DNA from 3 places in the Tardiphaga sp. P4_G1 genome. Region 2 is predicted to be linked to each of the others. Evidence: predicted binding sites of a transcription regulator. Region 2 holds the regulator's gene; each other region holds the start of a gene.
The links. Region 2 encodes PhoB, which activates phosphate uptake and scavenging genes when phosphate is short. Its sites were predicted from a motif close to TGTCATNNANCTGTCAT; they were not measured.
Positions count from the first base shown of each region.

Region 1: a site for PhoB is predicted at 1,930-1,946, ahead of AC1DUY_RS03360 (Orn/Lys/Arg family decarboxylase). Genes of this name have one in related genera too.
Region 3: a site for PhoB is predicted at 1,295-1,311, ahead of AC1DUY_RS00315 (RNA degradosome polyphosphate kinase). Genes of this name have one in related genera too.

Region 1 is NZ_JBFUJU010000001.1:679,011-682,287, forward strand. Features, by position in the region: gene AC1DUY_RS03345 (CbtB domain-containing protein) at 1-166, opposite strand, end outside; gene AC1DUY_RS03350 (hypothetical protein) at 224-514, opposite strand; gene AC1DUY_RS03355 (molybdopterin molybdotransferase MoeA) at 623-1,831, shown strand; gene AC1DUY_RS03360 (Orn/Lys/Arg family decarboxylase) at 1,990-3,277, shown strand, end outside.
Region 2 is NZ_JBFUJU010000007.1:168,329-171,605, reverse strand. Features, by position in the region: gene pstA (phosphate ABC transporter permease PstA) at 1-2, shown strand, start outside; gene pstB (phosphate ABC transporter ATP-binding protein PstB) at 1-826, shown strand, start outside; gene phoU (phosphate signaling complex protein PhoU) at 855-1,568, shown strand; gene phoB (phosphate regulon transcriptional regulator PhoB) at 1,661-2,365, shown strand; gene AC1DUY_RS18310 (GcrA family cell cycle regulator) at 2,468-2,977, opposite strand.
Region 3 is NZ_JBFUJU010000001.1:61,743-65,019, forward strand. Features, by position in the region: gene AC1DUY_RS00305 (CDP-alcohol phosphatidyltransferase family protein) at 1-502, shown strand, start outside; gene AC1DUY_RS00310 (P-loop NTPase family protein) at 549-1,226, shown strand; gene AC1DUY_RS00315 (RNA degradosome polyphosphate kinase) at 1,383-3,277, shown strand, end outside.

The sequences.
Region 1 (3,277 bases), on a different contig from region 2:
CGTTGGCGTGGCGCGTGTCATGGGCCGCATTGTGGACGGCGCTGATATGCGAGAAGCCGACCACACCGACGATGAACAGACCGAGCGCCATGGCCAGAACAGCCTGCACGACGACATTGACGTCAGTGGTCACGGCGGAGATCTGGGCGGTCTGGGTCTGTTGCATCGGAATCCTCGCGAAATAGACGGCCAATTTAGCCGAGTTGCACCGGCGGCGCGACCGTTAATTTTGCATCGCGCGGGCGAGATCGCGGCTGGTCAGATGAAAATTCGCATCTGCCGCCACCGGCGCACGCACCAGCTTGGCGCCGGCCGCCGCCTGGAACACGTCTCTGTGGTCGCGGAAATAGGCCGCGCATTCCTCCGGCGACGGGTAACGCCGGAGCAGCGTCCGGAACGCATGACGGTGCACCATGCACAGCCCGCAATGGCCGGACGGCCGGAATGCCAGCGCATCGACATCCTCCCGCCAGACAGGCGCTTCATCGTCGGTTGCAGCGTGGTTGTCGGTCATGATCGCCGATGTCTACCGTGTTTCCCTGCCCTGCCAAAGCGCCGGTGGTTTTGCGTCCGCTCCCGCTCTCCGCTATGACGGGCGCCCACACTGCCGGAGATCCCCGCGATGGCCCTGATGCCGGTTACCGATGCCATGGCCGCGATTCTCGCGGGCGCCGATGCGCTGCCTGAGGAGATGGTGCCGCTGGAAGACGCGTTCCACCGCGTGCTCGCCCGCGACATCGCTTCGCTGCGAACGCAACCACCGGAGCCCATGTCAGCGATGGACGGCTATGCCGTGCGCGCCGCCGATGCGAAGTTGGGCGCCAAGCTCCGCGTCATCGGCGAGATCGCCGCAGGCAAGCCGTTCGACCGCCCGCTGCAGACCGGCGAAGCCCTGCGAATCTTCACCGGCGGCGTTTTGCCCGCTGGCGCCGACGCCGTCGTGATCCAGGAAGATACTACGCGCGATAGCGATATCGTCGGGATCAACGAGGCCGCGATTTCCGGCAAGCATATCCGCCCGGCTGGCGTCGATTTCAACGAAGGCGATGTGCTGCTGCGCGCCGGCACCCGCCTTACCGATCGCGACCTAGCGCTTGCTGCCGGGATGAACCATCCGTCACTGCCCGTGCGGCGACGGCCGGTCGTTGCCGTGCTCGCCACCGGCGACGAACTGGTCATGCCCGGCGCGGTCCCCGGCCCCGGCCAGATCGTGCTCTCCAATGGCTTCGCGCTGCGTGCGCTGGCCCGTGCCGAAGGCGCCGAGGTGATCGATCTCGGTATCGCCGTCGACACGCTGGAGGCGACCACATCGGCCATTCAGCGCGCGATCGATCTGAAGGCGGACGTGCTGATCACCACCGGCGGCGCGTCGGTCGGCGACCACGACCTCGTGCAGCAATCCCTGATCAATGCCGGCGTCGAGATGGCGTTCTGGCGCATCGCCATGCGGCCGGGCAAGCCGATGATGCACGGACGCCGCCAGGGCATGCGCGTGATCGGCCTGCCCGGCAATCCCGTCTCGTCCTATGTCTGCGGCTTCCTGTTCATGGTGCCGCTGCTGCGCGCGCTGTCCGGCCGAATCGAGGTCGCTCACGCGCTCGAACCCGCGGTGCTCGGCCGCGACCTCGCCGCCAACGACCAGCGCGAGGATTACCTGCGCACGCGCCTCGAGACCCGGGCCGACGGCACCGTCGTGGCGACGCCGGTCATCAAGCAGGACTCGTCGCTGCTGGGAAATCTGGCTGTCGCCGAAGGACTTCTGATCCGCAAGCCATTCGCTCCCGCCGCCGCCGCTGGTGATTCCTGCGCGATCATGCGACTGCCTGTTTAAAGGCCGAGATGCGCGATGGGATGCCGGGCCACCGGAACTTCCGCCGCGCGGCATGTTCTCTGAGCTTTTTTCTGACTGAGATACCTTAACGCGGCTTCAGTCACTGAATTGTCACGTAACGCAGCGAGACATCGCTGCGAAACAAGATCGGTGCACAAATGGACTATTTCAAACGCTTCAATTTCCTGTTTGCGATGCCAACATTCGACGCCGACGATCTCGAGGGCATTCGCCTCAATCAGATCGTCGATGAGATCGAGCGTTCCGGCTTCGAGGTCGTCAAGGCGCGCAAGCTCGAAGACGCCACGATCGCGGTCCAGACCGACGCGGCGATCGGCTGCATGGTGGTCGACTGGGGCAAGAAGGGCCTCGAAGGCAAGACCGCGGCGCTGATCAACCTGATGCGTAAACGGGGCCTCGATTTCCCCATCATCCTGCTGATCCGTCGCAAGCGGTTTGAAGACGTCCCGGTCGAGGTGCTCGATTTCATCGACGGCTATGTCTTCCTGTCCGAGGAAACCCCGCCGTTCATCGCCAAGAATCTCATCAGCCGGTTGAAGCAATATGCCGAGACGCTGAAGACGCCGTTCTTCGGCGCTTTGGTCGACTATGCCGAGGAAGGCAACCAGCTCTGGACCTGCCCCGGGCACAATGGCGGCGTGTTCTACAGCCGCAGCCCGATCGGGCGGGTGTTCATGGAACATCTCGGCGAAGCGGTGTTCCGCGACGACCTCGACAACTCGGTGCTCGATCTCGGCGACCTGCTAACTCATGAGGGCCCCGCGCTGCAGGCGCAGAAGGAAGCCGCGCAGATCTTCGGGGCGGAGAAAACCTATTTCGTGCTCAACGGCACCTCGACCTCCAACAAGGTCGCGCTATCGGCTCTGGTTACCGATGGCGATCTGGTGCTGTTCGATCGCAACAATCACAAGGCGGCTTTGCATGGCGCATTGATGATTTCAGGCGGTGTGCCGATCTATGTGCCAACGACGCGCAATCCCTGGGGCCTGATCGGCCCGATGAACTGGGACGCGCTCGACGAGGACGCGCTGCGCGAGCGCATCCGTATCAACCCGCTCGTCACGGATCCCGAGGCCTGGAAGCGTCCGCGCCCGTTCCGCGTCGCCGTGGTCGAACAGTGCACCTATGACGGCACCATCTACAGCGCCGAGATGATCATCGCGCGTATCGGCCATCTCTGCGATTACATTCTGTTCGACGAAGCCTGGGCGGGTTTCATGAAATTCCACCCGCTCTATGCCGGTCGCTTCGCCATGGGGCTCAAAGAGCTCGGCCCGGATTCGCCGGGCATCATCGCGACGCAGTCGACCCACAAGCAGCTCGCGAGCTTCTCGCAGGCGTCGCAGATCCACATGAAGGATCGCCACATCCGCGGCCAGAAGCGCCGCGTCGAGCATCGGCGCTTCAACGAAAGCTTCATGCAGC
Region 2 (3,277 bases):
GAGTGAGCTTTCTGTGTCGTCTGGCGTTCCTTCCGTCTCGATGCCGCCGCCGTCGGCCCTGCAGGGCGAGACCCGTCCCAAGGTCACCGTGCGCGACCTGAACTTCTACTATGGCGAACACCACGCCCTGAAGAAGATCAACCTGACGCTGATGGCGAACCGCGTAACCGCATTCATCGGCCCGTCGGGCTGCGGCAAGTCCACGCTGCTGCGCATCTTCAACCGCATGTATGACCTGTATCCCGGCCAGCGCGCCGAAGGTCAGCTCATGCTCGACAACCAGAACATTCTGGATCCGAAGCTGGACCTCAACCTGCTGCGCGCCCGCGTCGGCATGGTGTTCCAGAAGCCGACTCCGTTCCCGATGACGATCTACGAAAACATCGCCTTCGGTATCCGCCTTTACGAAAAGATCTCCAAGTCGGAGATGGACATTCGCGTCGAGAGGGCGCTGCGCGGCGGTGCACTCTGGAACGAAGTCAAGGACAAGCTCAACGCGTCGGGCCTCAGCCTGTCGGGCGGTCAGCAGCAGCGCCTGTGCATCGCGCGCACCATCGCGGTGCGGCCGGAAGTGATCCTGTTCGACGAGCCGTGCTCGGCGCTGGATCCGATCTCGACCGCGAAGATCGAGGAGCTGATCGACGAGTTGAAGGATCAGTATACGATCGCGATCGTGACCCATAACATGCAGCAGGCTGCCCGCGTCTCCGACAGCACGGCCTTCATGTATCTCGGCGAGTTGATCGAGTTCGATCAGACCAACAAGATCTTCACGTCGCCGACCGACCGCCGTACCCAGGATTACATCACCGGCCGCTTCGGCTGACGCGACATATTCGCGGGAGGAATTTGAGATGGCTTTTGAACACACCACCAAGGCTTTCGACGACGATCTGCAGGAGCTGACCCGTCTCGTCGCCGAGATGGGTGGCCTCGCGGAACGGCAGATCGTCGAATCCGTCGACGCGCTGATCCGCCGGGATGTCGCACTTGGCGCCCGCGTCGTCGCCACCGACTCCGAGATCGACCAGTTGCAGCGCACGATCGAAGAGCGCGCCGTGCTGACCATCGCCAAGCGCCAGCCGATGGCTGTCGATTTGCGCGAGATCGTCGGCGCGCTGCGCGTCGCCACCGATCTGGAACGCATCGGCGATCTCTCCAAAAATATCGGCAAGCGCGTCAATGCACTCGACAGCGACTTCCATCCGCTGAAGCTGATCCGCGGCCTTGAGCACATGACCGACCTCGTGACCACCCAGGTCAAGGCTGTGCTCGACGCCTATGCCGCACACGATCTGCCCGCCGCGATGACGGTGTGGAAGGGCGACGAGGAAATCGACGCGATCTGCACCTCGCTGTTCCGCGAACTCCTGACCTATATGATGGAAGACCCGCGTAACATTTCGTTCTGTATCCACCTGATGTTCTGCGCCAAAAACATCGAGCGGATCGGTGACCATGCCACCAATATTGCGGAAACCGTGTTCTACATGATCGAGGGCCAGCAGATCCTCGACAAGCGCCCGAAGGGCGACATGACCACATTCGCGAATACGCCGACGGTCTGAAGCATGATCAGGAAAAGTGGAAGCCAGTCTTCCGCAAGGATCATGATTTAAAGACTTGTCGGACGTCACTGAGGGTATTGATCAAGATGGCTGTGAATGCACGCATTCTGGTTGTGGAAGATGAAGAGGCGCTAACGACGCTGCTTCGCTACAACCTCGACGCCGAAGGCTATGATGTTGAAACCGTTGCTCGCGGCGACGATGCCGACACCCGCTTGAAGGAGCGGGTGCCGGATCTCGTGGTGCTCGACTGGATGCTGCCGGGCCTGTCCGGCATCGAACTGTGCCGCCGCTTGCGCGCACGGCCCGAAACCAAGGCATTGCCGATCATCATGCTGACGGCGCGCGGCGAAGAGAGCGAGCGCGTTCGCGGTCTCGCCACCGGTGCCGACGACTACATCGTCAAGCCGTTCTCCGTGCCGGAGCTCCTGGCCCGCGTGAAGGGCTTGCTCCGTCGTGCAGCTCCCGAGCGTCTCGCCACCGTCCTGGCGTTTGGCGATATCGAACTCGACCGTGACAAGCGCCGCGTCGTGCGCTCAAGCCGTCCGATCGATCTCGGTCCGACCGAATATCGCTTGCTGGAGTTCTTCCTGGAACATCCGGGCCGCGTGTTCAGCCGCGAACAGTTGCTCGACAGCGTCTGGGGCCGCGACATCTATATCGACGAGCGCACCGTCGACGTGCATATCGGCCGCCTGCGCAAGCTGCTCAACCCCGCCGGTGAGCCCGATCCGATCCGCACCGTGCGCGGCGCCGGCTACGCGCTGGATGATCGGTTCGACAAGGCGGCGGAGTAGGTATCTTCCCTCTCCCCGCAAGCGGGGAGAGGGAAGAAGCCCCAAACAAAAAATGCCCGGCTCATCGCCGGGCATTTTCATTTGGTTTAGATACTTTCCAGCTCAGCGCGTCGGCTTCGGCACCGCGCGGCGGCGGTCGCTGGCCGGCTGATAGGCGATGCGCGAGTGATGCGCGCAATAGGGGGCGCCGGCCAGGGCCTTGCCGCCGCAGAAATAGAAGTCCGCGCTCGACGGATCGCCGATCGGCCAATGGCAGGTGGCTTCGTTGAGTTCGACCAGCGACAGGCGCTGGCTGATCGGCACGATGTTGTCATAGGCGATCGGGTCGGGCTCGGCCTCGATCTCGTAGTTATGGGCCAATGCTGTGTTGCCACGGGCCATCGGGCGGGCGACGCGCACCATCTGCTGTGCCGGGCGCGCCTTGCGCTGCCGCGGAGCTGCCGAGGAGGGGCTCTTGGCACGGCCGGACAGGCCGAGGCGGTGAACCTTGCCGATCACGGCGTTGCGGGTCACGTTGCCGAGTTCCGCAGCGATCTGGCTGGCGGAGAGGCCGCCTTCCCAGAGTTTCTTCAACTGTTCGACGCGATCGTCGGTCCATGTCATTACCGTCATCGCCGTTTTCCCTTCGTGAGCGCCGGCCTGACCGGGCAGCGCTGCGAGTTGAGACTTCAAAAATCCCTGCGGTCAGAATCCTTTAGCGCTCACCGGGCGCGAATTTCGCGTCCGGCTGTTACGCCGCACTGGATGTGTCAAAAGGATCTACCGCCGCACGAGATGTCGTATCCGACGAGGCAAAAGCTACAATATGCCGTGACTCGCGCGCAAGAGTCGGGCATGCCGCGTCCACATGCTTCTGCAAATAAAGCGGCAAAATCGGCTTTTTCTGCGACTCCGTGTGACTCGAAAGCCGCA
Region 3 (3,277 bases), on a different contig from region 2:
TGTCTGGGCGATTGCCTCGAACCAGATGGAAATCGCCTTTGCAATCTTCGTGATTGCAGGGGTCAGCGATGCCGTGGACGGCTTTCTCGCCAAGCGTTTCAACATGGCCAGCGAACTCGGTGCGCTGCTCGACCCCTTGGCCGATAAGGCGCTGCTGGTCTCGATCTATGTCTCCCTGGGGATATGGGGGGCAGTTCCGCGCTGGATCGTGATTCTCGTGGTGTCGCGGGATATCATGATCGTGGGCGCCGTCATTGTGTCGTGGTTGTTCGGCAAACCGATCCCGATGAAGCCGCTGATGGTATCGAAGCTCAATACGGTGGCGCAGGTGGCCTTCGCAGCCTTGGTTCTTGCTGCCCTCGGATTTGGTTTCAAATCCTCGCCTTACGATTTGATTTTAATGGGCTTTGTGACCGTCTTGACGCTGCTCTCTGTGTCCTTCTATCTCGTCGAGTGGATGCGACACATGAGCACCATCGAACCCGGTCAAGAGCCCCGGTAAACCGGTATTCGTGACGTTCGCCGGCGGAGCCGGCAGGAGTATTTGCGTGGTCGCCCGCGTCCAACCTCGTCAATTGGCGTTCGCGCTGCCCCATGCGGAGAGTCTGTCCCGCGACAACTTCCTTGAGGGCCCGGCCAATGCCGAGGCGCTGGGACTGATCGACTGCTGGCCGGACTGGCCGAACCGGGTAATGCTCCTTGTCGGCCCGGAAGGGTCCGGCAAGAGCCATCTGGCGGCGATCTGGGCCGAGGAGGCCGGCGCGCGCTCCACCATGGCGCACAGCCTGACGGCTGCGACGGTTCCGGCTGAGTTGGTGACCAACGCACTGGTGGTGGAGGATCTCAATGCCGGTGCCTTCGACGAGCGGGCGCTGTTCCACCTTCTTAATCTGGCACGTCAGGACAACGCCTATGTGCTGATTACGGCGCGGGTCGCCCCGGCCGCCATGGAGGTCGAGTTGCGCGATCTGCGGTCGCGGCTCCGTGCGATCCCGGTAGTCAATCTGCTGCCACCGGATGACGGGTTGTTTCGGGCGCTGATCGTGAAGTTTTGCGCCGACCGCCAGCTCAGCATCGACGAGAGCGTGGTCAGCTATGTGGCCAGCCGCATCGAGCGGTCATTCGCCGCCGCCCGCCATACGGTGGAATTGCTGGATAGCGAGGCGCTCCGGCTTGGGCGGCCGGTGACCCGTGCATTGGCTGCGGAACTGCTGCGCGACGCCTGACTTAGCCTTGGACGTCAAACGCGGCGCGTCGAACGGTGCCTTGACGGCGCGGCAGGCTGGTTCCTCAATGTCATCGAAGCGTCATGCAACTGACGCAATGTCCGCTGTGATTTGCCGGCACTATAGCGCTGCTTGAACTGGATGGATTGCTGTCTCATGGACTCCGCAGAAGAGATTGTTATTGAAGAGAAAAAGGGCGAAGCGAAGCCAGCAGAGGTGGTCGCATCGGGTCCCGAGCGCTTCATCAATCGCGAGCTGTCCTGGCTGCATTTCAATCGCCGCGTCCTTGAGGAGTCCGTAAATCCGGGCCATCCGGCGCTGGAGCGCGTCCGCTTCCTGTCGATTTCCGCAAACAACCTTGATGAATTCTTCATGGTCCGCGTCGCCGGTATCAAAGCGCAGGTCCGTGAGGGAATCAGCGAGCGCAGTCCGGACGGCTTGACCCCGGCCGAGCAACTGGTGCTGATCAACAGCGCGGTCTCCAAGCTCGGCAGCGACCAGCAGGCGATCTGGCGTGACCAGCGCGGCATGCTGGCCGATGTCGGAATCGTGCTGCTCGACGGCAAGGAGGTCAGCAAGGCCGACCGGTCCTGGATCGAGGACCACTTCCTCCACAATATTTTCCCGCTGCTGACGCCGCTGGCGATCGACCCGGCGCATCCGTTCCCGTTCATTCCGAGTCTGGGCTTCACCATCGCGCTGCATCTGTCGCGGGTGTCCGACGGCAAGACGATGAACGCGCTGATCCGCATGCCCGGCAAGATCGATCGCTTCATCCGCCTGCCGACCCCCGGCAAGGACGGCGCGGTCCGCCTTATCACGCTGGAACAGGCCACTGGCCTGTTCATCGCGCGTCTATTCCCGGGCTACACTGTTCAGGGGCAGGGTGCCTTCCGCATCATCCGCGACAGTGAACTCGAAGTCGAAGAAGAGGCCGAGGATCTGGTCCGGCTGTTCGAGACTGCGCTGAAGCGTCGCCGCAGAGGGTCGGTGATCCGCCTCGAAATCGAAGCCGGCATGCCGGCAGAACTCCGTGCCTTCGTGCAGCGCGCGCTGGCGACCTCGGATGACGAAATCCTGCTGGTCGACGGCATTCTCGCCATGAACGAGGTCTCGCAGCTCACGCGGCTCGATCGGCCCGATCTCGAATTCGTGCCCTATGTGCCGCGTCATCCGGAACGTGTCCGCGATCATGGCGGCGACATCTTTGCCGCGATCCGTCAGAAGGACCTGATTGTCCATCATCCCTATGAGTCCTTCGACGTCGTCGTGCAGTTCCTGCAGCAGGCCGCGCGCGATCCGGATGTGGTGGCGATCAAGCAGACTCTGTATCGCACCTCCAACAATTCGCCGATTGTCCGCACGCTGGTGGAGGCCGCTGAGGCCGGTAAGTCGGTAACGGCGCTCGTCGAACTGCGTGCGCGGTTTGATGAAGAGGCCAATATCCGCTGGGCGCGCGATCTCGAACGCGCCGGTGTCCAAGTGGTCTATGGCTTCCTGGAATTGAAGACCCACGCGAAGCTGTCGCTGGTGGTGCGCCGCGAGGGCGGCTCGCTCACGACCTATGTGCACACCGGCACCGGCAACTATCATCCGGTCACCGCGCGCATTTACACCGATCTGTCATATTTCACATCCGACCCGATCATCGGTCGCGATGCCGCACGCGTGTTCAACTATATCACCGGTTATGCCGAGCCGAGCGACATCGAGAAGATGGCCGTGTCGCCGCTGACCTTGCGTGGACGCATGCTCGAACACATCCGCGGTGAAGCGGCATTCGCCCGCAGCGGCAAGCCGGGTGCGATCTGGCTCAAGATGAATTCGCTGGTCGATCCGGAAATCATCGATGCGCTCTATGAGGCGTCGAATGCCGGTGTATCCGTTGAACTGATCGTGCGTGGCATCTGCTGCCTGCGGCCGGGCGTGCCCGGCCTGTCCGAAAACATTCGCGTCAAGTCGATCATCGGCCGCTTCCTTGAACATGGTCGAATCTATTGCTTCGGTATGGGCAATGGCCTGCCGAGCCCGAAGGCGGCGATATACATATC